One region of the Gracilibacillus salinarum genome, then DNA from elsewhere that is predicted to be linked to it. Evidence: riboswitches for the same ligand, from Rfam matches in the RefSeq annotation. Region 1 holds a riboswitch; each other region holds the start of a gene.

Region 1 (10,619 bases):
AAGTGGTTGGCCGAAGCGGTATTCTAGCACATTAAATATCTCAATATGGATGCTTGGCTAGCGATGGCTAGTTGACACAATCCATATTATAGGAAGTCAGCTTCATTTTCCATATGATTACTGCTGTGACTGTACTAATATACTTTCTTTACTCATTAGAAAAACCAGGATATACAACTACCAATAATATAAATTATTGATTGTTGCTTATGGATAGTAATTCACATGCTAAATCTTACATGAGCTGCAGATCCAATTCACTAGATTATTTGTATCACGGAAACAAAAAAGCACTCATTCCTAGAGTGCTTTTACTGTCAGACTATTTATGATTTCTTTTTCCGATTCATCAGTGCAAGTTTCATCCCACCTCCGATAAGCAGTAAACAGACAATACTGACCTGGAAATAGGAATTATAGTAATGCCAGAAATGATTGCCTAGCAGATTACCCAGTACTGGTAGAATGACATGATCAAATAAATAAAACAACCCAAGTACAACTAATCCAATACCAATCCACTTTTGGTTGTTCTTAATATTTTTAAAGATCGGTACATCCTGCACGTTTTCATATTCGATTCGGTTTACGGTTTGTAACGTATCAAAGAAACTGTAAAACCAGACAATAGGTATCAAGAATAGAAATAGTGACAAATGTAATACATCTAAAATATAAATAGAGAACAAGAATACAGCCATCAGCTGAAGTCCACGTTTTTGGAGGCCCAGATATAAATGGCCGGCTCCTGGAAAAATCGATAGAATAACGGCTAATACGCGGCTTTTATTTTCACTATTACGCGCACGTTCAAAATCATCTAATATCGTTTTATCCTCTAATAGTTCGCCAGCTTGTTTACGATTTAAAAGTTGAATTACATCAAATAAGCTGTAGACCCAAATAATTGGCAGGATTAATAAAAAGATTAAAAATACGCCACTGGTTAAGATGCTGATAAAAAATACAATCGTGATGATACCGATAAAAGCTGATAATAGTGTAAGTCCGCGGTATGTTAATCCGATATAAAAATGGCCAATTCCAGGAATAACGGAAAAAATGATGGTCTTTACTCTTTCATTACTAAGATTCGTCTCGTATTCACCAGCTTGTGCATGCCCAACTCCTGTTGGTTTTGCATGTAAAATGGTGACGATCATATCTATCAAATTAATGAACCAGATAATCGCTAGTAAAAGAAACATTAATATATAAAATTCACTGTAGCCAACGAACCCGGTAAATGCTGAGAACAGTGAAACAAATACACCACCGAAAAAAGCTAGTGTATATATAACACCTCGGAATGTTTTGCCCCAGTAAATTTGACCAAATCCCGGAAAAAAACTTAAGAAAAATGCAAATACTGCAGATTTATTATTCATTACTTACCCTCCCCTTTTAACTTTTCGATCCATTGATCTGTCTTTAACATGAGATGCTCAGAGATAGATGGTTTTTGTTCCATTTGTTGATCATTTGTTGCTTGCATCACACCTTGGAATACACCAGATACTGTTAGAAGCACCGTGAATCCAGCCGCTATCGCGTAATGAATCAGTGCTCGATTTGTGCGGCCCTTCGAAGGTGTTACAATTGTTTTGTTCATTTGTTGCATGAATGTATTGGTAAAATCAGAAGATGGTGCGGCTTCATATGTTTGATTGTCTATCACATTAAGATATAATTCCATACAGTTGTCACACGTTAATAAATGATTTTCCATTTCCTCTCTATTATCGATAGATTGTTCTAGATACGCGATAACTTGTTCTTTCGAAAGATGGCTCATCTAAAATCTTCCTCCTTCCAATTTTCCTTCATCCATTTTCTAGCTCTGTACAACCTCGTCTTCACCGTCGTTTCTTCCAGACGGTAGCGATCCGCTATTTGTCTATAACTCAATTCCTCGAAATAATAGGCATGAACAACTAGTTGAAATTTAGCAGGCATCTGCTTGATCCGCTTTTGAATCATAGCGATTTGATCGTTAGCCATCACTTCTTCTTCGACATTCAACTTCTTGTCTACAGGATGAAAGCTTTCAAACGTATGTAATTCTTCCCGCTTTCGTTTCTTTTGGCGCTGGTGATCAATAGCTTTATGTAAAGCGATTCTTGATAACCAAGTTTTAAATCCTTGATGCTGATAGGTTGGAAGGGCATCGAGCATTTTGATAAATGCTTCCTGCGCAAGATCCTCTGCAATTTCTTGGTCACGAACGACACTGTATGTTACCTTAAAGACATGATGCTGATAGCGTTCTACGATCATCCGGATCGCATGCTGATTACCTGCTTTCATTTTTTCGATCAGTTTCGTCTCATCAATCATGCTCTCCCCCCTTCTAAACGGCTACACCATAATGGACGACATAAAGGAATAAAAAGTATACAAAATTATTCAAGTTTTTGATGCTTAAATTTTTCCAGATCGTGCTATAATGGTTACTATTAGATAACAAGCAGTCAGGAGTGAAAAATTGAGAACGTTAAGAGCGCTTATATCCTTGCTACTAATTGCTGGTATATTAGGCTTTATATATAGTGATGACTATCAGGAAAAAGGCATTAACGGTGTCTGGCAACAATTAACCACCGATGTAGAAAACATTAAAAATAATCCGCAGTTGGTAAGCACCATCGAAACAATGAAGTACAAATTTGAAAATGTGTACGAACGATTGACTGATTCAACTGCACAGCCACCAGCACCATCAGATGCAGAAAAACCTGAACTTACTGCACCTGACGAACAGTCGTTCTCCATCCATAATATTGAATTGTCTCAATCAAAGGCAAGCGTCACTGAACAATTAGGAGAAGCGAACCGGCAAAGTCTAAATGAATACGGAGTTGATTGGTACAGCTATCATGAAAATTATCAGAATTTCCTTATGGTAGCTTACAATGAGCAAGACCAGGTCGCTGCTCTATACACTAATCAAGATTTAATCTCATCCACAAAGGATATAACCCTTTCCAGCAGCAAAACAGATGTTCGTGACGCGTTTGGTGAACCATTAGATTCGATTCGAAAAGGTTTTACCCGCTATAAAATAAACGATAGTGAAGAGCAAGATACGTTTCTGATAGATGAAAGCTATGTTACTTTCTTCTATGATGTTCACCAGGATAACCAACTAGCAGCGATTCAGATTGTGGCCGAGTCGTTAGAGAATCAAAAACAAGATTTCTTCGGTGGAACAAGTGACGCCTTAAAAGAAGGATTTGAATACCAATTGTTTGACCTGACCAATGCATCCAGAGTCAAGTTCGGTCTGCCTGTTCTGCAGTGGTATGAAGAAGCACGAACAACCGCTCAAAACCACAGTACCGATATGGCAGAAAATAATTACTTTGGTCATAACAATCTCGACGGGCAATCTCCTTTTGATCGCTTAAAAGAGGATGGTATCTCCTTTCAATTAGCAGGGGAAAATCTGGCAGCTGGTCAATCGAGCAGTATCTTTGCGCATCAAGGTTTAATGAACTCAGAAGGTCATCGAAAGAATATATTACATGCTGATTTTCGCCTCATGTCGATAGGTGTTGCCATGAAAGAGGACGGCCAGCCTTTCTATACAGAGAGTTTTATCACGAAATAAAGCTTACCCGCGGGTAAGCTTTATTTGTTACTCTTTATCTTTTTTATGGTGATGTTTGTGGTCCCACATTGGAACAAATTTATTTTCTTCGAGCATTTTGTATTTCTTATCAAGATGCTCGAGAATCTTCTTTCCTTTTTCCTCGGTGAGCACGCCATATTCCACATACTTATTAATAATCGTCTTTTCTTTTTCTACCAATTCCTGCTGTAATGTCTTCATTTCGGTGATCTGTTCATCCGATAATGTCACATCGTTTGTTTCTGCTTGTACAGGGGAAAGGCTGATACCTGCTAGCAATGACATCATAAACCCTGCGATTAGCCATTTCTTCCATAATCTAATCATTTAATCACTCCTTTTTTTCTTAGTGTAACGTTATAATCGTCCTTTATACGAAAAAAAAGAATGAAAAAAATCAGATTGTCTTCATCCAATTTATTAATAAATCTTCCTGATATAAATCGTCGGGATACTGCACCATCGCGGTGTCTTCCTCTGCATATAAATACTGTAGTAATTCATTCAATGCACCCATATATTCCTGGTACAGAAATTCATAACTGATCGTTTCTTTCGGCATCTCATTGTCCTTACAAACAGACGGGTCCGTATAATTTACATAGGTTCTGCATGGGAGTGGCCTTATTTCATATGCGAGACATTGGTTAGTTTCTGTATCAAGCATCACACAAGGAAGCCCTGCTTTTTTATAATTATATTTGGCATCACCGTCAGTTACGACGTCGAGTTTACCTAATTGCTCTACCTCTTGTCCGTGCGTTTCATAGTACTGCTTTATATGATGTTTAATCTTATTTTTACGTGATACAGGCATCTGATCAATTGAGTGCTGTATTACTTTTGCCTCCATTTTGTTAATTACAATCGGGAAATAACAGCAGAATGCACAGCCCATTTGGCAAGTCGGATTTAATGAGACAGCAGTTTCCATCTGTTCCATCTCTTCCGATACAGCTTTCATCAATTGCTGATATCCCTTAATTATTTTTTGCTTAGTTGGTAAATCACTTTCTAACAATTGATCAACCACCTGGTAAAATGTTTCTTCATCTATACTATATTTTTCATTTAACTGTTCACATTTCGTTAAAATTTCGTCATATGTTAAATAGCTTTCCATCAAGTCATACTCCTACTAGTTTTGATATCTTCAACTAGTATAACAGATCACCGCACATTTTCTACTGGAAAAAGAGAAAATTCCATACTGAAATAAAAAGTCACAAGCATCCACGCGCCTAAGAGAATGACAAACAAAAGATCATGCAAGGAAATCACCATTTTGTAATAATAGGTTCTTTCCGTTTGTTTGGTAAATTGTTTGGCTTCCATTGCGACAGCGATTCGGTGTGCTCTCCGAATGCTTTGTGCCAGTAACGGAATACTGTATTGCTTCACTTTCTGATACATGCCCTTAACACCTCGCGGAAATACGACTCCTCTTACTTTCATAGCTTGGCGTAATGTCTGGAATTCTTCGAGTATAATCGGCAGCATACGAATTCCGGCCATAAAACTGTAGGCATATGCCGGCTTTACTTTCATTTGCTGCATGACAGAATAAAACAGATAGACCGGTCTGGTTGTTAAAGCAAAGATAAGACTTAAAATCCCAAACACCGTACTTCTTAATCCTAAGTGGAGACCACGGTAGAAGCTTTCTTCTGTAATATGAATCAGACCAAACTGATACCAAGTCGTTTCTCCTTCACCAAAGAATATCATTGCAGTAGCAGAAGACACGAATATAATTAATAGTGGTAACGCGAGCAAACCGATCATTTTCCACGTGTGCCCCGTAGCAAATAAATATATCAGAGTTGCTCCTATTATAAAATAAAGCAAAAAATTGGGATTATGAATAAACAATAAGCCAATAAATACAACTAGAAAAGCCATTAGCTTCATACTTGGATTTAATCGGTGCAGCCATGTTGAGTGATACGTTATCTCTCCAATCATTCGCCTCATCCCTCTCTTTGAATAGGTAATGGATATGTTGTCACTTCTTGAACTTGCCCCTGTTGCACACGCCATTCTCTAGTAGCGAAATGATGCACAATTTCTTTTTGATGGGTTACCATCATAATCGTTATCCCATTTCTGCGACAGGAGTCTAACATATCGAGCATAGCAAACGTGTTTTTAGCGTCCTGTCCAAATGTAGGCTCATCCAAGAGTAAGACCTCAACATTAGCGATCGTAGCGGTAGCAACACTTAACCTTCTCTTCTGCCCTACAGACAATTCGTAGGGATGTTGATCCTTGACATGAAATAAGTGATATTTTTTAAGATGATGTTCTATTTTCTCAGCAAGCACTTCCTCTCCACTATTTACTAAGGATTGAGCTAGCTCCTCATATACAGAGTTTGCAATGAATTGTAATTCCGGATTTTGAAATACATAACCCATTTTCCGGTAGTTACAATGAATTGATTCCTGTGGCAAATAATAATAAATATTCCCTTTTATACGAATCAGCTTCATGATGGCAAGTAAAAGTGTACTTTTGCCAGAACCATTCTCACCAGTAACTGCCAGCCAGTCCCCTTGATTAATGGTTGCCTTTTCTAATTCAATTTTTATTTTTTTCTGACGGTAACCTGTAAAGGAGTCGAAACGCATGACCGGCTGACCCGACATTGGCTTAGAGGGCCTGGCATTTGCTCGTTGCGCAAGATAATCATGCCAAATGTCAGGATACCAAACACCATAGCGATATAGCTTCTCACGAAATCTCGTAAAAATGGCTTCTGGTGTACCATCTCCCATTATATTGCCTGACTCATCAAGCATGATAACTCGATCGACAAAGGACAAAACATGCTCAATCTTGTGTTCGACAATGATAATCGTTTTATCTGCTGCCACCTTTTTTATCGTATCCCACACATCTACAGTACCTTGATCATCTAACATAGCAGTAGGTTCATCCAAAAAGATGACGGACGGCTCCAACGCCAAAACGGTTGCAATCGCAAGTCGTTGCTTCATGCCACCTGACAATTGTTGAATCAGCATATGATTGTCAGCAAATGATAAACCGACTTGCTCGAGATACTCTGTTATCAGGCCAGGCATCTCCTCACGATCGACACCTCGATTTTCAAGAACGAACGCTATTTCTTCATCGACATATGGCATGCAAAATTGTGTGTCCGGATCCTGAAAGACTATGCCGTACGCGTCAGGTACAGTACGAGACTGATATTTTAGAGGAATGTCGATAACCTCCGGAATTAATCCTGCTAATATCTGCATGATGGTTGACTTACCAGAACCCGAAGGACCAATTAATAAAACCTTTTCCTCCTTCGGAACGGATACAGAAAAGTCGTTAATAATTGTCCTGGACTGTCCTGGGTATTTCGCTTTTAAATGGTTAATTTCGATCATGCTACGACCCCGTTTCTTTATCGGAAAAATGATAATCTTCTTCGGATAACGGACGAATTATCTTGGTAACACCTGTTTTATCCAATGCTAACACTACATAATAAGCAAAAACACCAGTGATCACAATAGCACCAATCGTCCGATTAACAATTAATAAACTTACATTCCACCATGCTAACGTATCGATATAGCCATAAAACACATCCAGTATTAACGAACCTATCGTAGCACCGATGGCCGCCAGACAAGTGACAAACAATCGATAGCTTTTGTAACGAAACATTGCAAACGCAAGCTCACAGCCTAGTCCTTGCAGGATGCCGTATAGTAATAATGAAATCCCCCAGGATCCTCCGAAAAGAAATTCACCCTGAGCTGCCGCCACTTCAGCTAATAATGCAACACCTGGCTTTCGAATAATCAGGAAAGCAACCGTAGCCGCCATAAACCACATACCATAAACTAGCTGATCAACTTGCAAGCCAACCACAGAAATCACATTGTATAATGGTCCCCAAATTCGGTAAATCACACTAAAAATAAAAGCAATGACAATCGTAATTAAAATGTCTACCAATGTTAATTTTTTCTTCATCTTCTCCCACTCCTTCTACATATTTTCTTTACCACACAAAAAAGCCACCTTCTCGCACGCAAGAAAGTGGCTATACGTATACTTATTCAACTCATATGTATAGGAATAGTCGCCACTTCCCTACGCTGGTATAAACCAGATCAGGTTCTAAGGGTCTTAAAGTATCACTTTAATCTCAGTCTTGTTAAGACACCCCTAGTGGATGTGTTTCGTATATTAAATTCGACTTTATCATATCAGATTTTTCCAGATTGTCAAGAATTAATGAAAGAGAGAAGCTAATTTATAACCTTGTGCAAACCAGCGTGGGCAGTACTCCTGCTAATTCAAGTAATATATTTAAATATTATTATTTGCTGCCAATACACTTGTTTTATTTAATAAAAAAGGACGAAAATAACCATTTAGATTTGATAATGGTAATATTTCAGGTTGCAATTTTATTCCTAAAACATCTATCATATAAAGTCGTCGTTGTTGCATTCTTTCCCAAACCATTGGATAGTTTTCAGCAAGTTCGATTCTTAACTCTTTATCAGCAATTGCCACGCCATCCTCAGCACTAGCTCCTCCATATCCTGCGACTTTTGGGATAATATCCATCTGTAACATCATGCCACTTTTAAACGTGATAGTTGAGTCAGGATAAACCGGTGAAGACATCCATTCTTCAGATGCAGTTAGATGACCGGGATTTAAATGCCAATTATATTCTGATTTCGGAAGAACCCTTTCGATTAAATGATACATATCCTTTCCTGTCATACCAATTGCAATATTTTCGTACCAGGCAACAGTAGCAGCATAATAAGGGATGGCTAACCTCTCTAAATAATCATTTAGCTCTGAAGGTAATTGCTTAGCTGAGGAAACGACATAACCAGATCGACTAGTTAGTCCACCTCTATACCCAAGTGTAGAGGAAAATGTATCTCCTACACTAACTTTTTTTGCCCGGGGAGCAACTATAGCATTTGTAAATCTATCCCCAGTAGCCACGATAGTTTGAACATTATTCGGTTGACCAAAAGCGGCCAATTCATCTGCGAGTTCCATTTCTGTTTTGCCTGGTTCGATATTGTCCAACATATTCAACATACGTGACGAAGCAAGTGTAGCACCGAATTCATAGTGAGCAATCTCATTGGCATTCATCTTCGTGCGAACTCCTTGGTCCGGGTTGATGAACAAATCAGTTGCATTTTTGACTATTCCAGACTCACTCACCATTTTCTGCACTGTATCTACTATAAAAAAAGGCACATCGTATAATTGTTTATTGTCTTCCAAACTGCTCGTAAATAGCTTCCAACCCACCATACCAACTTGCATATCCTTTAGAATACCTGCCGACTCAAACAACATTTGTAATGTATCCGTATTTCCCATTGGTTGATTCGGTAATGAGAAGTATGGTGTATGAATTGCCTCTACGGTAATTCGACTGTATTGATGCATTCGCAGTGACTCATTGCCAAGCAGCATATATGCTTTCCCGGTGATGTGCAAGACTAACACAGCCTCTTCGAACCTTGGCTCAAAACCAGTCAAGTAGCCAAAATTTCCGCCATGTTCCCGATCAGCATAAATGACCAATACGTCGAAACCTTCCTCTTTCATTCGTTGTATTATTCTTTTCTTATGCGATAGCATCGTTTGATCTGTTAAATGAACAGGACTAGTCACCTCTAAGTTGGTTGGAGCAACGACTTCTTGATAGCGGATCCTTTTTTATAATCATTCATGTTATTGACTCCTTCTTGTATTTATCTACCTTACCGATTAAATTGCCTTCGTGAATTCCTGGTTGCTTTACATGTGGATCGACTCATTTTATTTTGTGCAAAATATAGGATCGCTAATCAATTTTGGTCTCGCATAATTTAGAACGAATTAGAGAAAATAAAGATAAACATTTATCAAAATCGAAGACTTACTATAAAAAGTAATGGAGGAATTATAATTGACTCAGCCTTATAAGTGTCCGAAATGTAAAACAAATCGGTCGCGCTTTAATGTAATTGAACAAATAGCAAAGCCAGTGAAATTAGACATGGAAACAGGAGAAATAATAAATGATTACGAAAATGAACCACTGGAGATTTTTCATATCGCCTACAACGGGCCTAACCAGAGAATACAGTGTGGTGTATGTGGTTTAATTGAAAATGAGGAATCGTTTATTAAATATGCTAATTCACTGAACTAACGAAGGAGGATGAATACAATGGCAAAAAACCGAAAAGGTCCAAAGCAATCTGAACAACCTGATTTACCGAAAAGCCCTACTCAACCATACGGAGAACCGATGGCAGGCTCTCATAAAGTAAAGAACCAGAAGCACTCCAGACAAAAGCATAATAAATCGCATGATATGTAGATTGAACAAAGGCGCAAGCGCCCGTTTAGAGACGTAGCGAGTGGAGCGAATCAACTGAGATAAAGGAATCACGGTGAGCTTGCGAATCGATGATGACTTATCGTAGGGCGATTTCGCGAAGTCGCCTAGTCTCTGGGCGCTGGAGCCGGACGTGGCCGTTTCTGTCAGCGAACATCATATAGCCTAAAATTTATACTTTCTTGACTTATCAGAAAAACCGGGCTTAAACCGCCCGGTCCTCATTGACTTAATTAATAAACAACTTCCTATAATATGGATTATGTCAACTAGCCATCGCTAGCCAAGCAGCCATATTGATTGCACCATAAATAACAGCTTTTGAATAACATAATGCCTAGAACTACTGCTTTTAGCTGTACCGTAAGTTGTAGCACTTCCCATAAGCGTAGGAAATAGGCGGAGACTCCCGTGGGATCAGCGCGAGCTGAAGATCCACTTAGGAAAAGAATTTTCTTTCCTAAGTTAGCTGAAGCCGTGCCCCACAGGACGCGGAGCCTATTTCCGGAGCTTTGCTAAGCAGATAAACGATATCAAAATGACCATTTGGCAATACAGTCTTTGTTGACATAATCCATATTATATGAACTAAAA
Region 2 (10,619 bases), 1.8 Mb from region 1:
TTTACCAAATCATTTTATTCTGTTTTACTCTCGAATCACAGGCAGATTGTCTGTGATTTTTTCATATTTAAAAATATAGAATAAGGAGTGATTCCGAATGATGATGTTATGGTTTTATTGATACGAGCGAGCATTTTTAACGCAGCTCGTATCGATATCCTAGCTATCGATACGAAATTTTAGTATTTCGGGAGGTAGCGAAAATGGAACAAATTAGTTTTGAATTAGAACAGATAGAAATAAACTATTTAGATAAAGAGATAATGAAAGTGGAGCGTTTGGCCGTCCATCAATTTGATCGTATTGGCATCGTCGGTAAAAACGGAGCTGGAAAAAGTACGATATTAAGATTGCTTGCAGGTAAGGTGATGCCAACAAAAGGTACCGTGCATCGCCATGTGAGTGCAGGTTATTTTGAGCAGATGGAAGGGCCAGATACGCATCAGGCTGATCCTAAGTTATTAGGAAAATTACATGTTCCGAATCAATATGGGTTAAGTGGAGGCGAACAAACAAGGCTTAAGCTTGCCCAATTGTTTACGAATTATCATGAGTCCTTATTAATTGATGAGCCAACGACACATTTAGATGAAGACGGAATTAAATATTTATTGTCTGAGTTGCGATATTATTATGGTGCATTAGTACTTATCAGTCATGATCGTGCAGTACTGGATGAACTTGTGACAACCATATGGGAAGTGAATAATGGCAGGGTTAATGTCTATTCAGGCAATTACAGTGACTATATTGCTCAGAAAGAATTAGAACGAGATCAACAAAGGCAAGCTCATGAACAATATTTGAAAGAAAAAAGCCGACTCGAAAAAGCAGCACAGGAAAAGATGAACAAGGCTAGTAAAATCGCCAGGGCAGCTTCGATGCCGAAGAAAGAATCCAAGGCGAAGGCGAACCGAATGTTTGAGACAAAGTCCAAAGCAACCAGTCAGAAAGCATTGCAAAAAGCAGCCAAATCGATTGAACACCGAATGGAGAAGCTGGAGGCTGTAGAGGCAGTTCAAGATGAGAAGCCGATTATGTTTAGACAATCAAAAGTGGTGGAGTTGCATAATAAATTTCCTATTATGGCTGATTGTTTTACCCTTACCGCTAATGGACAGGTATTATTGGAAGAAGTGAATTTCCAATTGCCACTCGGTAAAAAAATTGCCATAACAGGTCCAAATGGCAGTGGTAAAAGTACGTTGTTGCACCATTTTGCTAGCAATCAATCCGGTTTAACCATTTCACCTAAAGCAAAAATCGGTTATTTTCGCCAAATGAGTTATCAATTCAGGACTGATGAAACGGTATGGCAATTCGTGAAAAATCGGTCAGACTATGAAGATGGGCTGTTGCGCAGCGTATTACATGCCATGCAGCTGGTTGGTACAGATCTGCAAAAAAAGGTGAAAGCATTAAGCGGCGGAGAAGCAATTCGGCTCCAGCTAAGTCAGCTTTTTCTGGGAGAATATAATATTTTGTTATTAGATGAACCGACCAACTTCCTAGATATCCATGCCGTTGAAGCTTTAGAACGATTTATAAAAGCCTATCAAGGAACAATCATTTTTGTCACACATGATCAAATGTTTATAAAAAATGTTGCAGATATACAGTTTCAAATCAATGCCAAACAAATAGAACGCTTGTGATGATGAAGCCACCCAGCTATGCTTGGTGGCTTCGTTGTGCCACGATCGTGAGCACAATATTTTAAAATTAGTATTAGAATGTGGCAATATAGGGTAAATGAGATAAAAAGGAGGAATTGAAAATGGTAAACAGTTTACAAGCTACTACGACCTTACATAATGGTGTGAAAATGCCATGGTTTGGACTTGGTGTCTTTCTAGTAGAAGAAGGCGAAGAAGTCTATCAATCTGTTAAATGGGCACTCGAACATGGGTATAAAAGTATTGATACAGCAGCTATTTATGGAAATGAAGAAGGTGTAGGAAAAGCAATAAAAGATTCTGGCATTCCTCGTGAAGAATTATTCATTACATCAAAGCTTTGGAATGGTGACCAAGGTTATGACGAGACATTACAAGCATTTGAAACGACATTAAATAAATTAGGATTAGAGTATCTCGACCTTTATCTTATTCACTGGCCAGTGCCGGATCAGAATAAATACAAAGAAACATGGAAAGCAATGGAGAAACTTTATAACGATGGAAAAATCCGAGCAATTGGTGTAAGTAACTTTAAAGAGCATCACTTAGATGATCTGATAAAAGATGCAGAAATTACACCAATGGTGAACCAGGTTGAATATCATCCACACTTGCAGCAACGCAATTTACATGATTATTGCAAAGAACACAATATCCAATTAGAAGCTTGGTCTCCGCTTAAACAAGGGAAAGTACTGGACGATCCGACTTTGACGGATATCGCAAAACGCCATGGTAAGTCAACGGCACAAGTCATCCTCCGTTGGGATTTACAGCAAGGTGTTGTGACGATTCCGAAATCTGTCAAACAGCATCGTATACATGATAATGCGGATGTGTTTGATTTTGAACTGACAGATGCAGAGATGAAGCTGATCCATGATATGAATAAGGATGAGCGTGTTGGGCCAGATCCTGATACGTTTAGTAAACGGTAAAATAGATAATTTAAAAAACGATCGCAATGAGTGCGATCGTTTTTTATTATCAGCCTGAAAATATATAAGTGAGGTCACATCAGTAATCATATGGAACATGATTAGAGTTCCTATAATATGGATTATGTAAACTAAGCATTACTAGCCAAGTATCCATATTGAGATTTTTTATGTGATAGAATACCGCTCCGTCCAACCACTTCGCGTCCTGCGGGGCACGGCTGAAGCTAACTTTGTGAAGAAGGGCACTTCACAAAGTGGATCTTCAGCGCCTGCCTGTCCCGCGGGAGTCTACGTGGTTGGCCTACGCTATGGCTTTGCTCTACAACTAATAATACAGCTAGTATTTTGAGCGGTATCCTTTAGTGTCTATACCTCATCTTTAATATGGATAATGCCTAGAACTGCTGCTTTTCACTGTTACATCCGTTGTAGCACTTCCCTTAAGCGTAGGAAATAGGCGAAGACTCCCGTGGGATCAGTCGTGTGTGAAGACCCCGCAGTGAGCGATTTTTGCTCGCGAGGAGGCTGAACCCGACCCCACAGGACGCGGAGCCTATTTCCGGAGCTTTGCTAAGCAGATAAACTATATCAAAATGAGCATTTTGCAATACAGCCTTTGTTGACATAATCCATATTATAGGAAGTTGTTTATTAATTAAGTCAGTTAGGACCGGGCGGGTTATGCCCGGTTTTTCTTAAAGCATAAAGTATCTCATTTTTCTAAACAAATAAAGCATTGATTCAACCAAGTATTCTTTATCTGTTTGATACACTTTGACGCATGAGTGGGGCGTCTTTTACTCTTGATATAATAAATAGTCTAATGATAGCCCCGGTTACACTGCTGACAAGGAATCCTGGCAAAAATGCGAATGCGCCAACAGATGATCCCATCAATACTTTAGCATACGGTACAGAAAGCAGAGAGCCAAGGACGCCTGTCCCGACCATTTCACCTATACCAGCGAATGTGCGTTTATTCGTCCATCGATATAAATAACCTGCCAGTAAAGCTCCGACCATTCCACCTGGAAAAGCAAGCAATGTACCAAGCCCTAATAAATTTCGAAGTAAACCAATCATAAAGGCAATGGTAACTGCTGGGATAGGACCTAACGTTACCGCTGCCATCACATTCACCGCGTGCTGAACAGGGTATGCTTTGGCAATACCTGTCGGAAACCAAAGAAATTGCGAACCAAGTGTCCCGATGGCGATAAATACAGCCATTGTGGTTAATAATAATGTACGATTCATATTTTTCCTCCTTTTGTTATCATAAGGGATCACAGCTGAAGGAAAATAAAAAAGCCAGATTCTAATAAAGAACCTGGCTATACGTATCAAGTATATAGCTACTTCCCTACGCTGGTATAAACCAGATCAGGTTCTTAGAGTTAAAAAGCTTATGCGCGCTTTTCTCTCAGCCTATGCTCATAGGCACCCCTAGTAGTGATCACACTTATGTCATTAACAAAAATTTTATCAAAAAATAGAAAAAAGTCAATAAGATAACTATCTTGAATTCGAGATAAAATCACGGTATACTAATTGTAAAGAAATGGAGGAATGCATCATGCAATTAAAAGGAATTCACCATGTTTCCGCGATCACTGCCAACGCGCAAGATAACTTCAATTTCTACACAACTATTTTAGGAATGCGACTTGTAAAAAAGACGGTCAATCAAGATGACACGAGCATGTACCATTTATTTTATGCAGATGAAAAGGGAAGTCCGGGAACCGATTTAACCTTTTTTGAAATAAATAATGCGGGACACACTTATACTGGTAACAATAGTATCTCGACTACCTCATTACGTGTGGCAAGTGGTCAAGCGTTAGCCTATTGGCAGGATCGCTTTGATCAGTATGATATCGTCCATGATGGGATCAGTGAACAATTTGGTCGCCAGGTGTTACCTTTTCAAGATCATGAAGGGCAAAGATTGACATTGGTTTCTGATGAAAAGAATACAGGAGTTGCTGGCGGTGTTCCCTGGGACGGAAATGGAGTGAAAGCGGAGAAAGCTGTGATTGGATTAGGTCCCGTTCACTTTACCATCCCAGACTTAACTCCAACAAAAAAGGTGCTTACGGAAGTGCTGGGGTTCCGTCATGAAGGTAGTTATTCCCTTTTAGATGGTCGTGAAATCAACGTTTTTGCTACAGGAGAAGGCGGAACGGGAGCTGAAGTTCATGTAGAAGTTCGACCAGGATTACAAAAAGAACGGCCTGGCCGCGGCAGTGTACATCACGTTGCTTTTCGTGTTGAAGATGTAGAGGAACTAGAAGCATGGCGAGATGTGATTCGTCAGAAAAGATTACCAAACTCAGGAATTGTTGATCGTTACTATTTTCAATCGTTATATTTCCGTGAACCAAATGGAATTTTGATTGAATTGGCAACAGATGGACCGGGATTTGCAACCGATGAGAATATGGAAGCATTAGGCGAATCCTTGGCATTGCCACCTTTTTTAGCGGATAAACGAGAAGAAATCGAAGCAAACTTAACGCCATTGGAAACGAATAATAAATAAAATATCACCACACGCATATAGCAATAATGCGTGTGGTTTTTATTTAACGTTAGGATAGCCTAATATTTAAAGGTTTCGTACACTTTTTGACAGGAACAGCCAAGTCTAGCGCCCAGGAAATGGCGACATCCTGCATCGTCATCGTCCTCCGATAAAGAAGATGTAGAGGGGTTCCTATAATATGGATTATGTTAACTAACAGCTTAGTGGTTATTTTGAAATATTATGTGTGGTATGATGCCGCTTCGGCCAACCACTTCGCGTCCTGCGGGGCACGGCTGGAGCTAACTTTGTGAAGAATAACGCTTCACAAAGTGGATCTCCAGCACCTGCACAATCCCGCGGGAGTCTCCGTGGTTGGCCTACGCTAGGATGTGGTCTCTACAACTTTTGTAAGACATAGCATATTGATCACTGTATATATATAACAGCAATTGAATGAATAACATAATGCCTAGATCCACTGCTTTTAGCTGTTCCATATGTTGTAGCACTTCCCTCAAGCGTAGGAAATAGGCGGAGACTCCCGTGGAATCAGCGCGAGCTGATGATCCATTTATGAAAGAAAAGCATTTTCTTTCATAAATTAGCTGAAGCCGTGCCCACAGGACGCGGAGCCTATTTCCGGAGCTTTGCTAAGCAGATGAAAACTATCAAAATTAACTACGTGTCAGACAGTTCCAGTTAACATAATCCATATTATAGGAAGTTGTATATCATTTATGTGGGCGGATTATGCTCGGTTTTTCTAATGGTTGGAGCGGGTTCTAGAGGACAAATTTAAGAAGAAACGTAAAAGCTGTCTATATGAGTATCCTCTATTAACACCACGGAAAAATCACAAATTATTTATCTGCCAACCTCATATGTTATACTATTTTCGTTGTTATATGAAAGGGGACAATCACATGAATGAGATAAAAGCTGTCTGTCTGGATATGGACGGAACGATTTTGAACAACCATAATCAATTGGAGCAAAATACGAAAAACGTGATCGAACAAATTCGGCAGCTTGGGGTCAAAGTATTTATTGTCACAGGACGCGCTTATAAAGAAGTACTAGATATTACGGAAGGTAATGTAGAACTTGATGGCATTGTTACGGCGAATGGCATGATTACGTATTTGGACGAGGAGTTATTACGTCAGCACCATTTATCGACAGAAGTTATTGACCGTGTGATTCAGTTAGCCAGGGACCATCAGATTTTTTATGAAGTACATCCGGTTAACGGGAATCGTACTACTCTAAAAATCGACCAGCCTTACATGGAACAAATGATAAAGCAGGACAAGCCAGATGAAGTGGGCCTGCATGAATGGCTGGAAAGAGAAGAAGCGATAAATCAAGCTATCGATTGGGTCGACGAACTGCCTGCTGTTCAATACGCGAAGATCTATTGTTTTGCTGATCGTCATCAGCACATGCAGCAGTGGATCTCTGAATTAGATGAACTCAAGCAGGATACTCCCTTTTCTACTTCTTCCTCATCCCCACATAATGTGGAGGTGATGGTAGCTAATGTGAATAAAGCAACTGGTATCTCAGCATTATTAGAACACTATGATCTTAATCCTGAATCGGTATTAGCTATTGGTGACAGTAATAACGACATTGCAATGATGGAGATAGTCGGTTATCCAGTTGCTATGAAGAATGCGACAGATCAGATCAAGAAAATAACAAGGGTAACAACTGAACAGACGAATGATGAAGAAGGAGTATATCACTTCTTAAAAGATTTCTTTCAACACAAACTGTAAAAGGTTTGTGTTTTTATTTGTATTTGTTTCATTCTGTGATAAAATGATAGCAAACATATTCAAAAATAAACAGTCAAATTGTATGCGGTTACAAAATAGAGATGGAATACGTGTTTGTTTTGTATAGGAAAGAAATAGTTGAATTTTGCTTAGAAATTGCCTATAGTCAGTAATAGAATGTTTGAAGAACGAAGGTAGGAGAATGGTCATGTTAGTTGCCGAAAGACACCAACGTATAGTAGAAGTCGTTAATCAACGAAAAAGTATTCGAGTATCAGAGCTCGCAAGTTTGTTTTCTGTGACGGATGAAACGATTCGCAGGGACTTGGAAAAATTGGAAAAAGAAAAGAAGTTAGCCAGAAGCCATGGTGGCGCAGTCAGTATCGCCAACTCCCAGGATGGACCGGAAATTCCTTTTCAAGAGCGAGAAGTGATGTATGTCGATGAGAAGAAAGCAATTGCCCAGGAGGCAGTAAAACATATTGTCGAAACAGATAAGATTTTACTGGATGCCAGTACGACAGCATGGTATGTAGCGAAGAACCTTCCAAATATACCGATCACTGTCTTAACCAATTCAGTTAATGTCGTACTGGAATTAAGTAAGAAAAATCAAATTACAGTTATTTCAACTGGTGGTACCTTATTACCCAGATCGTTGTCATTTGTTGGACCATTAGCTGTAAGTTCGTTGGATCTGTATCATGTCAATAAAGCTTTTCTTTCCTGTAAAGGCGTCCATCTTGAAAAAGGGATGAGCGAATCGAATGAGCAACAGGCACGGGTTAAACAGAAAATGATTGATATTGCAGATACTACTTATTTACTGGCAAATCATCAAAAGTTCCATATCCGAGCATTTGCTCATGTAGCACCAATCGATAACGTACAGCGAATTATTACGGACAGCAATGCCCCTGAGCAGCAAGTATATGATTTGAAAGAAAACGGAATAGAAGTTATCCAAGCACTTCGTTAATCATTAACGAAGTGCTTTTTTTTTACAAATAAGAAAGTATAGTCATAGAAGTAATCAATGCTAAATATGAAGATGGTTTCTTATAATATGGATTATGTAAAATAAGACTGTATTATAGAATGATAATTTTGATATATTTTATCTGCTTAGCAAAGCTCCGGAAATAGGCTCCGCGTCCTGTGGGGCACGGCTTTAGCTAGGCTACTACTTGAATTACTTCCTTGCTGCCTTGTGCCGAGGAAGCTCACTTCGAAGCGATACTTTCAGACGCAGGCACAAACTAAGTGGATCTTCAGCTCTTGCTGATCCCACGGGAGTCTCCGCCTATTTCCTACGCTTTAAGGAAGTGCTACATCATATGGAACAGCTAAAAGCAGTGGAACTAGGCATTATGTTATTCATTCAATTGCTGTTATATATACAGTGATCAATATGCTAGCTCTTACAAAAGTTGTAGAGTCCATATACTAGCGTAGGCCAACCACGGAGACTCCCGCGGGACAGGCAGGCGCTGAAGATCCACTTTGTGAAGCGATCTTTCTTCACAAAGTTAGCTTCAGCCGTGCCCCGCAGGACGCGGAGTGGTTGGACGGAGCGGTATCCCAGCACTTGAAACATCTCAAAATTACCGTACCGCTAAGCAGTTTACATAATCCATATTATAGGAAGTTGTATATAATTACGTTAATTAAGTGCAGTAGGGGATGCCTTGTTTTCTTAAAAATTTGTTTTTTGTATAATCATTTCATAGTATAATAGTAGCAGACTTTGGTTATCGCATAAACAAAGTATTATGATAGTTTGGAGTGTTTCGCATGATGCAGTATATAAGGAAATGGAATACATTAAGAAATCAACTGCTTGTCGTCTACCTTGTAGTGATGGGTATGGTGTTATTTATTGTCAGTGCTATTACTTTTATTCAAGTGAAAGATTTACTGCAAAACAATGCTGAGGAACAAATGCAGCAAACGGTTTTGGAATCGTCAGGTCGTTATGATTCTTTATTTGAGCAGTTGAATATGGTAACCAAACAAGTGATCACAAATGAACAAGTACAAGATGTGTTACAAAGAGAAGCAAACGGAGAGACCACATCATTTAACGGCAGACAATCTTTGATGAATACGACCAATTTGATTCAGGCAAATACAGATGGTATTTATGCGGTTGAAATTTATAACAGCAACAATCAACGTATTATTCCAATTGATTCTACGGTCTTAACCGATCGTCTTAATCGCAGGTGGATAATGAAAGCGGATGCAAAGGGCGGGCAATTAGTTTGGATGGGAGAAGATCCATTAGATCATAATTACTTTCTTGTAGGAAGACGGATTAATTTAATTGGCGATAACTTTAATCCTGGTGGTTTTATTGTTGCACGGGTAAATCGGAATTATTTTCAATTAAATCCTAATCAATCGGAAGATACAAACGAATACAGCATTCTAGTGGATGAGCAAAAGGAGCAGATTGTAAGTAATTATCCAGACGAAGAATTAGGAGAAATCCTGAATACGGAAGAAGAGACAATTAACATGGACGGGCAGGAATACATGCTTGTCCAGGAAACATCCGAAATCACGGGCTGGACCATGTATAATTTGTCACCTGTTAATCATTTAACAGCAGGTATATCGACTGTACAGGCTGGGATAGTAATTGCAGGACTGATTGGACTGGGCATATTTTTTATTTTCGCTTTCTTTCTGTCGACTTTTATTACAAGACCGATTACCAGATTAACGAAGACGATGAGACAGGCAGGGGAAGGAATGCTGGCCCATAATCCTGTCATTCATTCTACTAATGAAATTAATGAACTTAATCAAACTTATAATCAACTAGCAGAAGAAACCAACTATTTAATCGAAATGGTATATGAAAAAGAAATTATTAAAAATCGTACAGAGCTGAAAGCGATCCAAGCGCAAATCCACCCTCATTTTTTGTTTAATACGTTAGATGCATTGTATTGGTCGTTAGATGAAAAGGAGGAAGAAGAGCTTGCGAATGTCGTCTTGGCAATGTCAGAATTATTCCGTTATACCATTGCAAAGGAACAAGAAGATGATTGGGTGACGATAAAAGAGGAATTAGAGCACATAGACCGTTACATGCAAATTATGAGAATGCGATTTGGTGACCGTTTGAATTGGCGAAAGAATGTGAATGCCGATTGGCTGGATGTACGAATTCCTAAGTTAATGATTCAACCATTAGTAGAGAATGCCATCCTTCACGGTGCAGGAAATGTGACGGGTTCTAGTGTCGTGACAGTTGCAGTAGAGGAAGTAACTAATACAGAAAGGCTACGAATTATAGTATCAGATGATGGTCCTGGTATGAGTGAACAAAAACGTCAGGAGATACAGCGCAGAATAGAGGGAAGCATTGCTGGTGGTAATAAGCGACATGGTTTAGCTTTACAAAATGTACAGCAACGATTACGTATGTTCTTCGAGGAAGATGAAACACGTAAGATTATCATCGAAAGCGAGGAAGGTACAGGTACTAAGGTAAGCTTCGAAATTCCAATATAGAAGGGGTCTGTTAGTATGAATCAAAAAGTAATATTGGTTGTAGATGATGAGCCGAAGAGTCGTCAAGGAATCAAAAAAACAATTGAACGAACCTATATTGATCAATTTCAAGTTATCACGGCAAATGATGCAAAAGAAGCAATGGAACGCATCGATCATCAGA
Region 3 (10,619 bases), 1.3 Mb from region 1:
TTAAAAATGAACCGGGCTCGCGACCTTTTATACAGTAAACAATACTCGGTTCAGGAAATTGCCAGCATGCTTGGATACCCCGATCCATACAGTTTTTCGAAGGCGTTTAAGAAATATTATCAGGTGCCGCCTTCTAAGTTTGTTTGGTGAGTTTCGGTTTAAGTGATAGACGCCGTAACTTGGTTATGCCATCTTCCTAAAACAATTGATTTTAGTTGGGTGGTTTTATGCCTTTCTCTTCATAACCAACACGACAAGTCCAGAGAAACTACCCTCCCATTCCCTTTCTCTATCTGTTGGCGTTAGAAAGCACACCCACCGTTCAGCACTATCTACATCTTTTATTACACCGCAACATTTATTTACCAAAAAAATAGAAACAACATTTCTTTCATGTGAATGCTGTTTCTATCTTTCTCAACTAATAACGCAAATTTATTTATATAACATCTCATAAATATTATCATGTTCTTTGTCTCTGATAATCAATTTATAAGATATTTTCTCGACTTTTAATGCATCTCTTTTTACTTCTATTACTTCCCTTGCGTATTTCGCAATTTCTGCTGCCAGTTTTTTAGCTTGTTCTTCATCTGACAAGGAAGTCTTCAAAATAATTTGGAGTGGTTCTGGATGAAAGGAATAGGCAAATCCGTTCACCTCACTGAACTTTTTATTCGCTTCATCCATCACCGAACTAAAAATAGGCTGCCAGTTTTGATCTCTTATTTCCGCCTCGCTTCGTCCGGTGATTTCAACTTGATATTCTAAATCTGTTTTATTAAAAATCGCATCATGTACAAGACTTTCAACATCATTCTTTTCTTTATTAAATTGTTGCTGGGTATCTCTAACTTCAATTTGCAGAATGGGGTTTTCAGCATCCATACTCATCACTCCAGGTTTATACCCTTTTTGCCGCAACACTTCTTCAGCTATTTTAAATAATTGATCGGTGCGTTCTGCTTGTTCTTTGTCCTCTTTGCTTACCTCAGCAAAATCATCGTTTTTTAATTCTATAGAAATGTTAACTTCACCTATGTTGAACGAGTCTGCTAAATCATTGATCATTCCTTCTATTTCTTTTCCATATTCTTGTTCAAGGGTTTTATCTTCAGTCAAAATGTTTATTTCAGGCGGGTCGTAGGTGAACATTCTAGACATGGAGACACTAACTACACCTTGATAATTCTTGCTTAACGATTCACTTACCTTGTTATATAATTCATTTAACATTTCTTTCCTATCTTCCGTTTGATCCATACTTTGTAAGATTTGATTTAGTAAAGGAACATTTGAAATAACTTTCGCCATGACGGGAGAAACAAATGTGGAACCCATTAACAGAGAAATGAATATTACTGCGGCACTGCATAAGTAGGTTATTTTTTTGCTTAGACTCCAGTTTTTTCTTTTACCTTGTTTTATCGCACTTTCTACCGCACGATTCAATTTCTTTTCGGGAATTTCTATTTGATCGATATCCTTCTTAAAATTCGGAAAGTTATTGTTCATTGAATACTTTCCTCCTTTAAATACATTTTTAACTGTTTAACTGCACGATGTAAATGAGTCTTTACCGTTCCTTCTGGGCAATTCAATGTTTCTGCAATTTGTTTCACCGTAAAATCCTGATAATACCTGAGAATGATAACAGTTTTATACTGGTCATGCAGCTGATTAATTGCATCAACCAAGTCGATGTGATCTTCTACCTCGTAAATTTCGGTTGTCCGAAACTCTTCCATTGCTTCAATAGGTATGACCCGCTTGTTTTTCTTTATAAAATCCAAGGCATTGTTAATCAGTATTCGGGTTAACCAGGTCGAGAAATATTGATTTTTCTTTAGTTTTTTAATTGATATGTACGCTTTGTATATGGTTTCCTGCACAATATCTAAAGCATCATTTTCATTTTTTACATACATATAGGCCATCCGGTAAAGCTTATTTTTTTCTTGTTGAATCAATTCCTGAAAGGCTTTCTGGTTTCCCCTTCTTGCCTTATTAATCATCTGCTGGTCCGACATATTTTCCTCCTTTCGCTTCAATAATTAGACCCCAAATAATACTAAAACGTTTCAATAAGAAAACAAGAATCTCCTAATTTGAGATTCTTGTTTTCTTATCAGCGTAATGAAATTTGATAATACTACACTTTTCTCACGCTATCTAGAAAAATTCTCGCCTTCCTCAAGCTGGTTATCCATTAGCTCATTCAGCTTTTTCTTCGTATCAAAATAAGCAACGATAAGTACACTAACATCAATGATTAACATACCTATCCCCAGTACAGTTGAACCACTAAATCCTAAAATTAATCCATAAACCATTCCTCCACATATACATGCAAGATATAGATATCCTCTTTTTCTATTTTCAACAAATATAGAGGAGAAAACGGCTATCGCTAAAAGTGAGCCAATTAATTGAGCTATAAAAACGGTAATATGCATCCAAAAATTAAATTCCATATTTCCACCCTTTTAGACAAGTTAATCTTAAGAATCAACTTATGTATTTCAATGTATTCATTTTGACGCTGTCTGGATGTCTCACTTTCAAGATCCACTATAATCAGCCAATAACATATGTAATCACTACAAAAACTCCCCAAACGAAAACAGGAATCCAAAAGCTTTTCAGAGCACTATTCCATTTGTAAATATTTTTCTTCATCAACACATAATCCGTGATGAAATACAATATAGATGCAAACAAGCTGTACCAAAGTAAAATCAATCCGAAAAGAACATGAAATGTTAATGAAAAATATATCTTCAAATTCCCCTTAGTGTGTACAGCTAACCAATGGGCAATATAATCGCTTATCGTAGACGTTATGGTGGCGTACAAGAGGATAACTGGAAAACCATACATAAGATATACCCGAACTGCTATGGCTACATTTTGAAAATATTGACCAACCGATGTAATTTCACTGAATGGATTAGGAACTGCTAAGCCTAACAGGATAGCAAATAACGAACCAGAAATGGTAGCTGCTATCACTTTTCTTGATAACAAATCACTTAATTCACTCATCTTATATTGCTCCTTAACATAGTTCTCTCTACATCTATACTAACATAATATTCCACATAAATAAGAACGACCTTTTTGATGATCGTCTAATTCTGATGTAAATATAAGAAAACATCCGGTAGAATAATTGATCAGTTCACAAAATCGTAGTAATTTTCTCTACTATTTTAAGCACCATGAACAGACTTTAGGTGGCATGTCCTATGAACTATTCGATGAGACTTATGACCTCGATCAGGCTTTACATCAGTTAACTGAGCTTGAAGACTTATTCAGGAAAGGGATCATCCCTTTGGATATCGAAAACATACTAACACTAATGATCTCTTTCGAACCATTGGTTGCGTTTATCACGGCCGATACATAATAAAAAATTATCCCCTCATATGCATTTTTAGACTAATACCAGCATCTCACCCCTTAACTAGTAGAGTCATTTTATTATGCCAACCCTAAATGTTCACGAAAGGTATGACCTTCATATTTTTCTCTGAAAATACCTCTTTTTTGCATTTCAGGAACGATAAGTTCAACAAAGTCCTCTAAACTACCAGGTAATGTAGGAGGCATAAGATTAAATCCATCAGCCACACCTGCTTCAAACCAGACTTCCATCTGATCCACAATTTCGTCGGGTGTGCCTATCAGCGTGTGATGTCCACCACCTGCATTTAGATATCCTAATAATTCTCTTACTGTAGGTTGTTTATCATTAATAATTTCTAGTATCGTTTCGTAACGTCCAACTGGGCCAGTAAATTCTTCTACTGGGGGTAATGGAGGTACTTCTTTATCAATTTCCCAATTAGAACAGTCTTGTTGAATAAAGAAACTCAACTGTTTTAAGGCTGTTTCAAGAGGTAATTGCTCATCTAATGCTGCTTTTTTGGCTAGCGCTTCTTCATGAGTACGGCCTACATAGGTTACTAAGCCTGGAAATACTTTGATATGTCTATCGCTGTCTTCGCTATGTTTAACTTGTTCATCTAATCTTTCACGAAATTTTTTGGCTTGGTTTAAGTTCCACGATACGGAATAGACTGCATCGGCATATTTTGCAGCTAATGCAACGCCTTGTTTCGATGCCCCTGCCTGCATGGATACTGGTTTGCCTTGCGGACTTTTTGGCGTAGTGGATGGTCCATTCACTGTGAAATAAGTACCCTCGTGATGAAAAGGCTGAATGTTTGAAGGATTTATCAATTTTCTTTCTTCTCGATGATGTAGAAACTCCTTACTGTCCCATGAAAGAAATAACTTATTCATTAAAGCAGCGAATTCATCTGCCTTTTCATAGCGTTTGTCATGAGAAGGTAGTTCTTCCATACTATGATTTAATGCCTCTAAATCAGTCATTGACGTTACGAGATTCCAACCAACACGTCCTTTTGTAATATGGTCTAAACTTAATAGTTGTCGTGAAGCTGTAAAAGGATTAGAAAAAGTACTTGAAATTGTTGTGACTAATCCCACATGATTTGTCACTTGAGAAATAGCAGTTAAATTGACTACTGGATCAAACCAAAATGCTGGCATATCACTAGAATCTTTCGCTTTAAATGACTGATTATCAGCAAAGAATACTGCGTCAAAATACCCCTTTTCCGCTATTTGTGATAAAGATTGGTAATAAGAAATGTCGCCAATCCGTTCAACGCTTGAATCTGGCATTAACCAAGCTGCTTGGTGGTGTCCACAACCATACAGCAAAACTCCTAAGTGTAGCTGCTTTCCTTTTGTCTTTGTCATTTTTTTCACACCTCCAAATAGAGCATTATTAATTGACTTGCATACTCCTTATTTTAAAGATTAAGCAATTAGTTCATTGTCAAACCGCCATCAACTGTGAAATTCTGACCTGTAATACCGTCCGCATTTACCGAAGATAAATAAGCAACCATATTGGCTACATCTTGAGGTGTGGTCACCTTCTTCAATGGCGTTGATTGAGCAATTAAATCGAATACTTCTGGAGTTGTAGCAGCACTGGCGTCAGTCGTTTTTAATAATCCACCTGAAACGACATTCGCTTTTATACCATATAGTCCTAATTCAGAAGCGATATTACGTGTGAATCCTATTAATCCAGCTTTAGCTGTTGTATATTCGTGGTAGGGTACAACTGGATTTTGGTATAGATTAGTACCGATATTGATAATACTTCCATTTTTTCGTTCAATGAATTGAGGTATGACGCTTTGAACTACATTAAATGCTGCTTTTAACGTACCATCTAGGTGTTTTTGATAATCCTCCCAAGTGAGTTCTGTAAAGGTTTTCTGTTTGTTTGGATCGAATTTGAAATCTACTAATGCATTGTTAACTACAACATCTATTTGACCAAAATATTCTGTTGCTTTATTTATCAATTTATCTACTTCTTTACGATCTGTTACATCAGCTTGAATTGCAATCGCATTCTTTTCACCAATCTCAGAAACTAGCTTCTCAGCAGCATCTTTGCTTTGATAATAATTGATAACCACTTGAAAACCTTGTTGTGCCAACGTCTTTACAATGGTTGCTCCTAAACCTCTACTGCTACCTGTTACTAATACGCTTCTACTCATCATAACAACTCCTGTATTTTTAATTTTGATGAAACTTAAATAAAAAAAATACGCAACCTTCCCATAGGAAAATTGCGTAAAACTAAATAACTACATATTAAGCATAAAGAACAGTCGCTCTTTAAGTATGTATTAGAGTTTACACTTTCCTACGCTAGTTTCAACTAGTTCAGGTTCAAAGGGTTTGAGGTAATACTCATCTCAGTTAAATAACACCCCTAGTGCATATATTAAATTATTTTTAATAGTATCGTTTAAAGAAATTTATGTCAAGGTAATATGACTTGTTCATGTTATTCTTCACATATTTTATTATTCCCCTGCTCTTTATAGCACTACTACTCTCATCAAGGTTCGGTCTGTTGAAACCGTGAACAGTGCAACGTCTGCTCAGAATCATTTTGACTTCCTCTTTTTGTGATATCCGGTACTGATAAGCTTTGGTCGTATTGATATATCTCCCGCCACACATAATAAGAAAGAAAGGAGGGTTTACTTTGAAAAGCAAAGGTGTCGGCGAAAAAATTGAAGAAACGACAGAGAACCTAATGAAAAAAGGCGTCCCTGCAAGAACAGCAGCATTTGCCTCATCCATGGGCTATCTTAGGCACTTGAAAAAGAAATAACTGTCACACAAAAAGGAGCAAAATCTTTTGCTCCTTTTCCTTCCACTAATTCGGGTCATTTTTTACCCTCTGATTGAGAACGATAATGCTCAAATCCCTTTTCCGTGGCATAAGTCTTAAAGACCCTATGATACCGCCTCGTAACGTCCTCACTCCTCCCAATTCCACAACTCAACTTCTCCTAGCTGTTCACCCTGAACAAAGTCAGCCTCCTGCAATGTTAATAATTCTTTTGCAGGACCTGTTACAACAGCCCCATATACAGAAAAACCTTCTTCTTCAAGATATTGATATCTTTCCTCTAAATGGCCGAGACGCAGGAAATCCTGATAATAACTTTCAGGCTTTTCAAGAAGGTCGCCCATGTTCTTTAACATCAGCTGCTTGCTATCCTCTAGTGAACCTTCATCTAACCAGGTAATCCAGAGTGACTGATGATAGTTTTCATCATGATCCATACCGCCTGTTAAACCAATTACATCGGATAACATCATTAAATTGCTTCCACCAGTCCAGCCATAGGGATCATAATTAACGAACTCCCCGGTATACAAAGGCATCCATAATACGCGAAGATCATAATCAGCTAATGATTGTATCAGCTGCTCAGCTTTCATAAAATCTGTAGTGGAAAAAGCTAACTCGCCCACTGTTCCTTCAGGCAGCTTCTCCAATGTTCCCCACACATTTGGTGAAGTATTAGCCTTTAACTTTCCTCCTGAACGTGGGTCTTCAGGTAGCGAAAAGGAAAATTCACTTAATTTCTTTTGACCTGGATATTTATAAGTAATGGTTGAATAACTGCTGGACAGTCGTTTCGTTATTTGCGCCTCACCAATTACAAGATCTTCTGTCCCAACCTTTTTCAATACATTATAGGACAAACTTTTTGTTCCGAAAGCTGACAGGTCTTCTTCCTTTATCTCAAAATCACCTCGCACATTGGGTACTGTCCATTCAAGCGCAAGACTGGAATAATACATATTTTCTTTTCCAATCGCTGATTTATCAAATACTATATTCGTAACCATCATATAAAACGCATAAATAAAAAACACAGCTATTAATGTCAGAATAAACCGAAATGCAAGCGTGAATTTTGAGTTTCTTAGCATTTGTTTTTCTGTCATCGTTCCATCCTTACTTTTTCGTTCATACAGCCATCAAATTAGTTCTTCTTTTTCTATGCAATACTTTTCATTCGAATTTTTCACAACTATATCGAAATTTTGATGATAAGGATGCATAAATACTTCATATTGAATTCTGCGTTCTTTGTGAGATTGCTTTAGTGCTGTTATATCTGCGCCTCTTTCAGCAATATCTCTTGTGGATCTTCTGGTAAATTCCGTTTCACCATTCGTGTATAAGTAAATTGTTACATCAAATAAATCCAGATTGGAAAACGCCACACTCATTCCTTCTATAATAGTTACATCGTTCTCAGCAGATATATAATGACTCTGATCATAATGTGTTGCCAGAGTGTATAAATCCAAGTCGTCTCTGATCATTTTTATGTCTCTTTCTAAAGCAGTTATATGATGAGCACCAGGATGACAAGCTGTCATTTTATATTGATGATTTTCATTCTTATATTCATAATTGATAACAGCATATTTCCTCATAGCAGCTGATTCTATAATATATGGATCCGTCCAGATGCACCATGACCTGAGATGCCAATTATCATTTTTCGATCTTGACTGCTTATCAAATTGGCTAGCTTTTTTAATATGTAGTCCATCTTTACCTCCAGTTTGTTCAATGGCTTGCAGGTTACTATGTTTAAAAGGGTTGATAACTCTCCAGCCATTTCCCTTCAAATAATCTCCTCAGCATCCAGAGATGATCACTACCAATAATGAGTAAAATCCGATCATATGAATCGCTTACATCCAAGACATTATTAAAGATCATCAATTCTCTTTCCATCCATTTGTTCAAAAAATCGAATCCTGTTTTTCTGCCTTTGTCATCCGTTATCGTAACAGAAGATAAGTAGATTTTCTCAAGTTTTTCAACAGATTCTTCGCTATTCAATTATCTGTAGGGCTCCATCAATGACGTGTCTAGATTGGAGCAGCTTCGTCAATGTCTTATTTCTTTTTTGCAAAAACACCTCTCCAAATCACTATACATAATATGGCTTACTCAAATTGCTTGTAATACTTCTTTGGGTCACGTATATTATTTTCCACAAAAAATTCCGCCTGGCTCTTAAACAGATCGATGTAGGATGCTTTATCCATCGCAATATCTTCAAGCTCTTTAATACTTCCATCAATGTCCACAGTATTTGTTTTCAGATCTACATGAACAGTCATATACACTTTCCCATTGTATGATATCGTTCCAGTGACTTGCTTATTGTGTACATCAACAACTGAATATTCATGTTTTACGCCTGTAGGTTTGAATAGTGTAAAGCCGATATTTGATTTTTGATTATCGTTTGTCATAAATAGATTCCACCTATTAGTTTATTAATACTGCGTTTCACTCAATATCTTAACATAATATTCCATATTATTCTTATTAATTTATTCTTGAAACTAAAAAAGACGATCCAATCGCTGACCGTCTTGACCCCTACCCTTTTCATTTTTCATCAATCACTATGGATAATTTGTAGTTTGCATACTCATTTAAATCTTCTAAGAAGTGACTCATTTGTTCATTGGATGTGAACTTGCATTCAAGAAGATAACAACCGTCTCCACTAATTTTATAGTGATGGATTACATATTGCTCACGAGTTCTTAGAAACGCTAAATATGGCTGATGATTAATCGTTTGTGTAATAATCGTCAGAAAAGCATGGATATCATATCCCATTTTAACTTGGTTAAGTTGAATACTATACCCTTCAATAATACCACTATCTTCTAATTTTTCTACTCTTGCCGTTGCAGCAGGTCCAGTCAAATGCACTTTTTCACCTAATTCCTTCATAGTAATACGGCTGTTCTTGGATAATTCATCTATGATAAGAAAATCCGTTCTGTCTAACATTTCTTTCCCTCCTTTCATAAATAAAGTCAAATCGGTAAAAGACTTTATTTCATCCATGTATTTGTGAATAGGTCATAGTTTAGAATATACATTGTGTAGAGAAATTTTCAACGAAAAGGAGTTAATTGTTATGAAGATACAACAAATTCGAAATGCAACATTAATGGTTGAATACGCAGGGAAAAAGTTTTTAATTGATCCAATGCTAGCGGAAAAAGGCGCTTATCCGCCTATGCCAAATCCAGCTTCAAGCGCGCCACAAGGAGATCAATTATTTCCTTTAGTTAGCCTGCCGGTCGGTGTTAATCATATTATCCAGGCAGATGCCGTTATCGTAACACATCTTCACCCTGACCATTGGGATGATGCTGCTAAAGAAATATTGCCAAAAGAAATCAAGCTTTTCACCCAAAATGAAGAAGACGCAAACACCATTCGAAACGATGGTTTTGGAAATGTCGAGGTTTTACAAGAGGATACAATCTTCGAAGGTATTCAGTTAACGAAAACGAAAGGTGAACATGGAAGAGGCGAGATCCTAAAGCTAGCTGGACATGTGTGCGGCGTTGTCTTCAAACATTCATCAGAGAAAACTTTATATATCGCCGGTGATACGGTCTGGTATGATGGAGTCGAGGAAGAAATAGACAGACACAAACCAGAAATTATAATTGTTAATGCAGGCGATAATCAATTCAGTCAAGGCGGTTCTTTAGTTATGGGGAAAGAGGATGTATATCAGGTCAACCAAGCAGCTCCACAAGCTAAAATAATTGCTGTTCACATGGAGGCTGTCAACCATTGGACATTATCAAGGGATGAATTAAAGCGATTCATGAATGAAAAAGGTATTACTTCTAATGTGTTTGTTCCAGATGACGGAGAGTCTTACTTGTATTAAAGTTACCCAGACAGAAAGTGAGCACTTTCTGTCTGCATTATCATAATCACATGTTGCTTATCGACTCATAAATTATTTACTATTACTCATAATCCTTTAGCTGGTTTGACAGCATCCAGCTTTTTCAATATTTGATCATGAAAGCAAATACCACTGTAGCAATATTGAGGTTATCCTTCGCTAGTTTGTATACATAATTACATTTACTTTAGTATTCATACTTATCCAAATCATTTATATACCAAGGCTCATCTGATGATGAACTTGAACTACCAACTATTAATTTGTATGAGTCTTGAATAAAAGGAACTTTGAAAGATATGTTGAGAGTTATTTTTTCCGTGGGTTCTATTTTTGTAATTGAAGGGTTTTGATTATCTAAAAACTCACCTTCATATCTTTCTTCACCATGGACTAAATGATAATTTAAGTTTTCTGTAATCAAAGACATTTCTCCAACAT

The links. Region 1 has a riboswitch for thiamine pyrophosphate ahead of MUN87_RS02495 (ECF transporter S component). Riboswitches for the same ligand answer to the same signal wherever they lie in the genome.
Region 2: another riboswitch for thiamine pyrophosphate. It lies ahead of thiW (energy coupling factor transporter S component ThiW); the one in region 1 lies ahead of MUN87_RS02495 (ECF transporter S component).
Region 3: another riboswitch for thiamine pyrophosphate. It lies ahead of MUN87_RS19005 (3-oxoacyl-ACP reductase); the one in region 1 lies ahead of MUN87_RS02495 (ECF transporter S component).

The regions. Positions count from the first base shown of each region.
Region 1 is NZ_CP095071.1:499,666-510,284, reverse strand. It holds gene MUN87_RS02535 (hypothetical protein) at 327-1,388, opposite strand; gene MUN87_RS02530 (hypothetical protein) at 1,388-1,795, opposite strand; gene MUN87_RS02525 (RNA polymerase sigma factor) at 1,792-2,337, opposite strand; gene MUN87_RS02520 (CAP domain-containing protein) at 2,486-3,610, shown strand; gene MUN87_RS02515 (YckD family protein) at 3,638-3,958, opposite strand; gene MUN87_RS02510 (YkgJ family cysteine cluster protein) at 4,029-4,754, opposite strand; gene MUN87_RS02505 (energy-coupling factor transporter transmembrane component T family protein) at 4,802-5,596, opposite strand; gene MUN87_RS02500 (ABC transporter ATP-binding protein) at 5,602-7,032, opposite strand; gene MUN87_RS02495 (ECF transporter S component) at 7,034-7,627, opposite strand; TPP riboswitch at 7,728-7,834, opposite strand; gene MUN87_RS02490 (M24 family metallopeptidase) at 7,967-9,247, opposite strand; gene MUN87_RS02485 (DNA alkylation repair protein) at 9,591-9,836, shown strand; gene MUN87_RS02480 (small acid-soluble spore protein P) at 9,855-10,007, shown strand.
Region 2 is NZ_CP095071.1:2,255,738-2,266,356, reverse strand. It holds gene MUN87_RS10445 (Msr family ABC-F type ribosomal protection protein) at 204-1,655, shown strand; gene MUN87_RS10440 (aldo/keto reductase) at 1,778-2,617, shown strand; gene thiW (energy coupling factor transporter S component ThiW) at 3,377-3,877, opposite strand; TPP riboswitch at 3,964-4,078, opposite strand; gene MUN87_RS10430 (ring-cleaving dioxygenase) at 4,197-5,165, shown strand; gene MUN87_RS10425 (HAD family hydrolase) at 6,074-6,931, shown strand; gene MUN87_RS10420 (DeoR/GlpR family DNA-binding transcription regulator) at 7,140-7,910, shown strand; gene MUN87_RS10415 (sensor histidine kinase) at 8,726-10,456, shown strand; gene MUN87_RS10410 (response regulator transcription factor) at 10,472-10,619, shown strand, end outside.
Region 3 is NZ_CP095071.1:4,022,438-4,033,056, reverse strand. It holds gene MUN87_RS19040 (AraC family transcriptional regulator) at 1-150, shown strand, start outside; gene MUN87_RS19035 (DUF4179 domain-containing protein) at 436-1,515, opposite strand; gene MUN87_RS19030 (sigma-70 family RNA polymerase sigma factor) at 1,512-2,030, opposite strand; gene MUN87_RS19025 (hypothetical protein) at 2,169-2,474, opposite strand; gene MUN87_RS19020 (hypothetical protein) at 2,578-3,045, opposite strand; gene MUN87_RS19015 (hypothetical protein) at 3,242-3,412, shown strand; gene MUN87_RS19010 (LLM class flavin-dependent oxidoreductase) at 3,487-4,794, opposite strand; gene MUN87_RS19005 (3-oxoacyl-ACP reductase) at 4,863-5,615, opposite strand; TPP riboswitch at 5,745-5,845, opposite strand; gene MUN87_RS22345 (hypothetical protein) at 6,113-6,241, shown strand; gene MUN87_RS19000 (anti-sigma factor) at 6,391-7,371, opposite strand; partial or broken gene MUN87_RS18995 (phosphoribulokinase) at 7,405-7,988, opposite strand; gene MUN87_RS18990 (DUF5694 domain-containing protein) at 8,030-8,284, opposite strand; gene MUN87_RS18985 (hypothetical protein) at 8,392-8,703, opposite strand; gene MUN87_RS18980 (Lrp/AsnC family transcriptional regulator) at 8,843-9,256, opposite strand; gene MUN87_RS18975 (MBL fold metallo-hydrolase) at 9,387-10,157, shown strand; gene MUN87_RS18970 (hypothetical protein) at 10,366-10,619, opposite strand, start outside.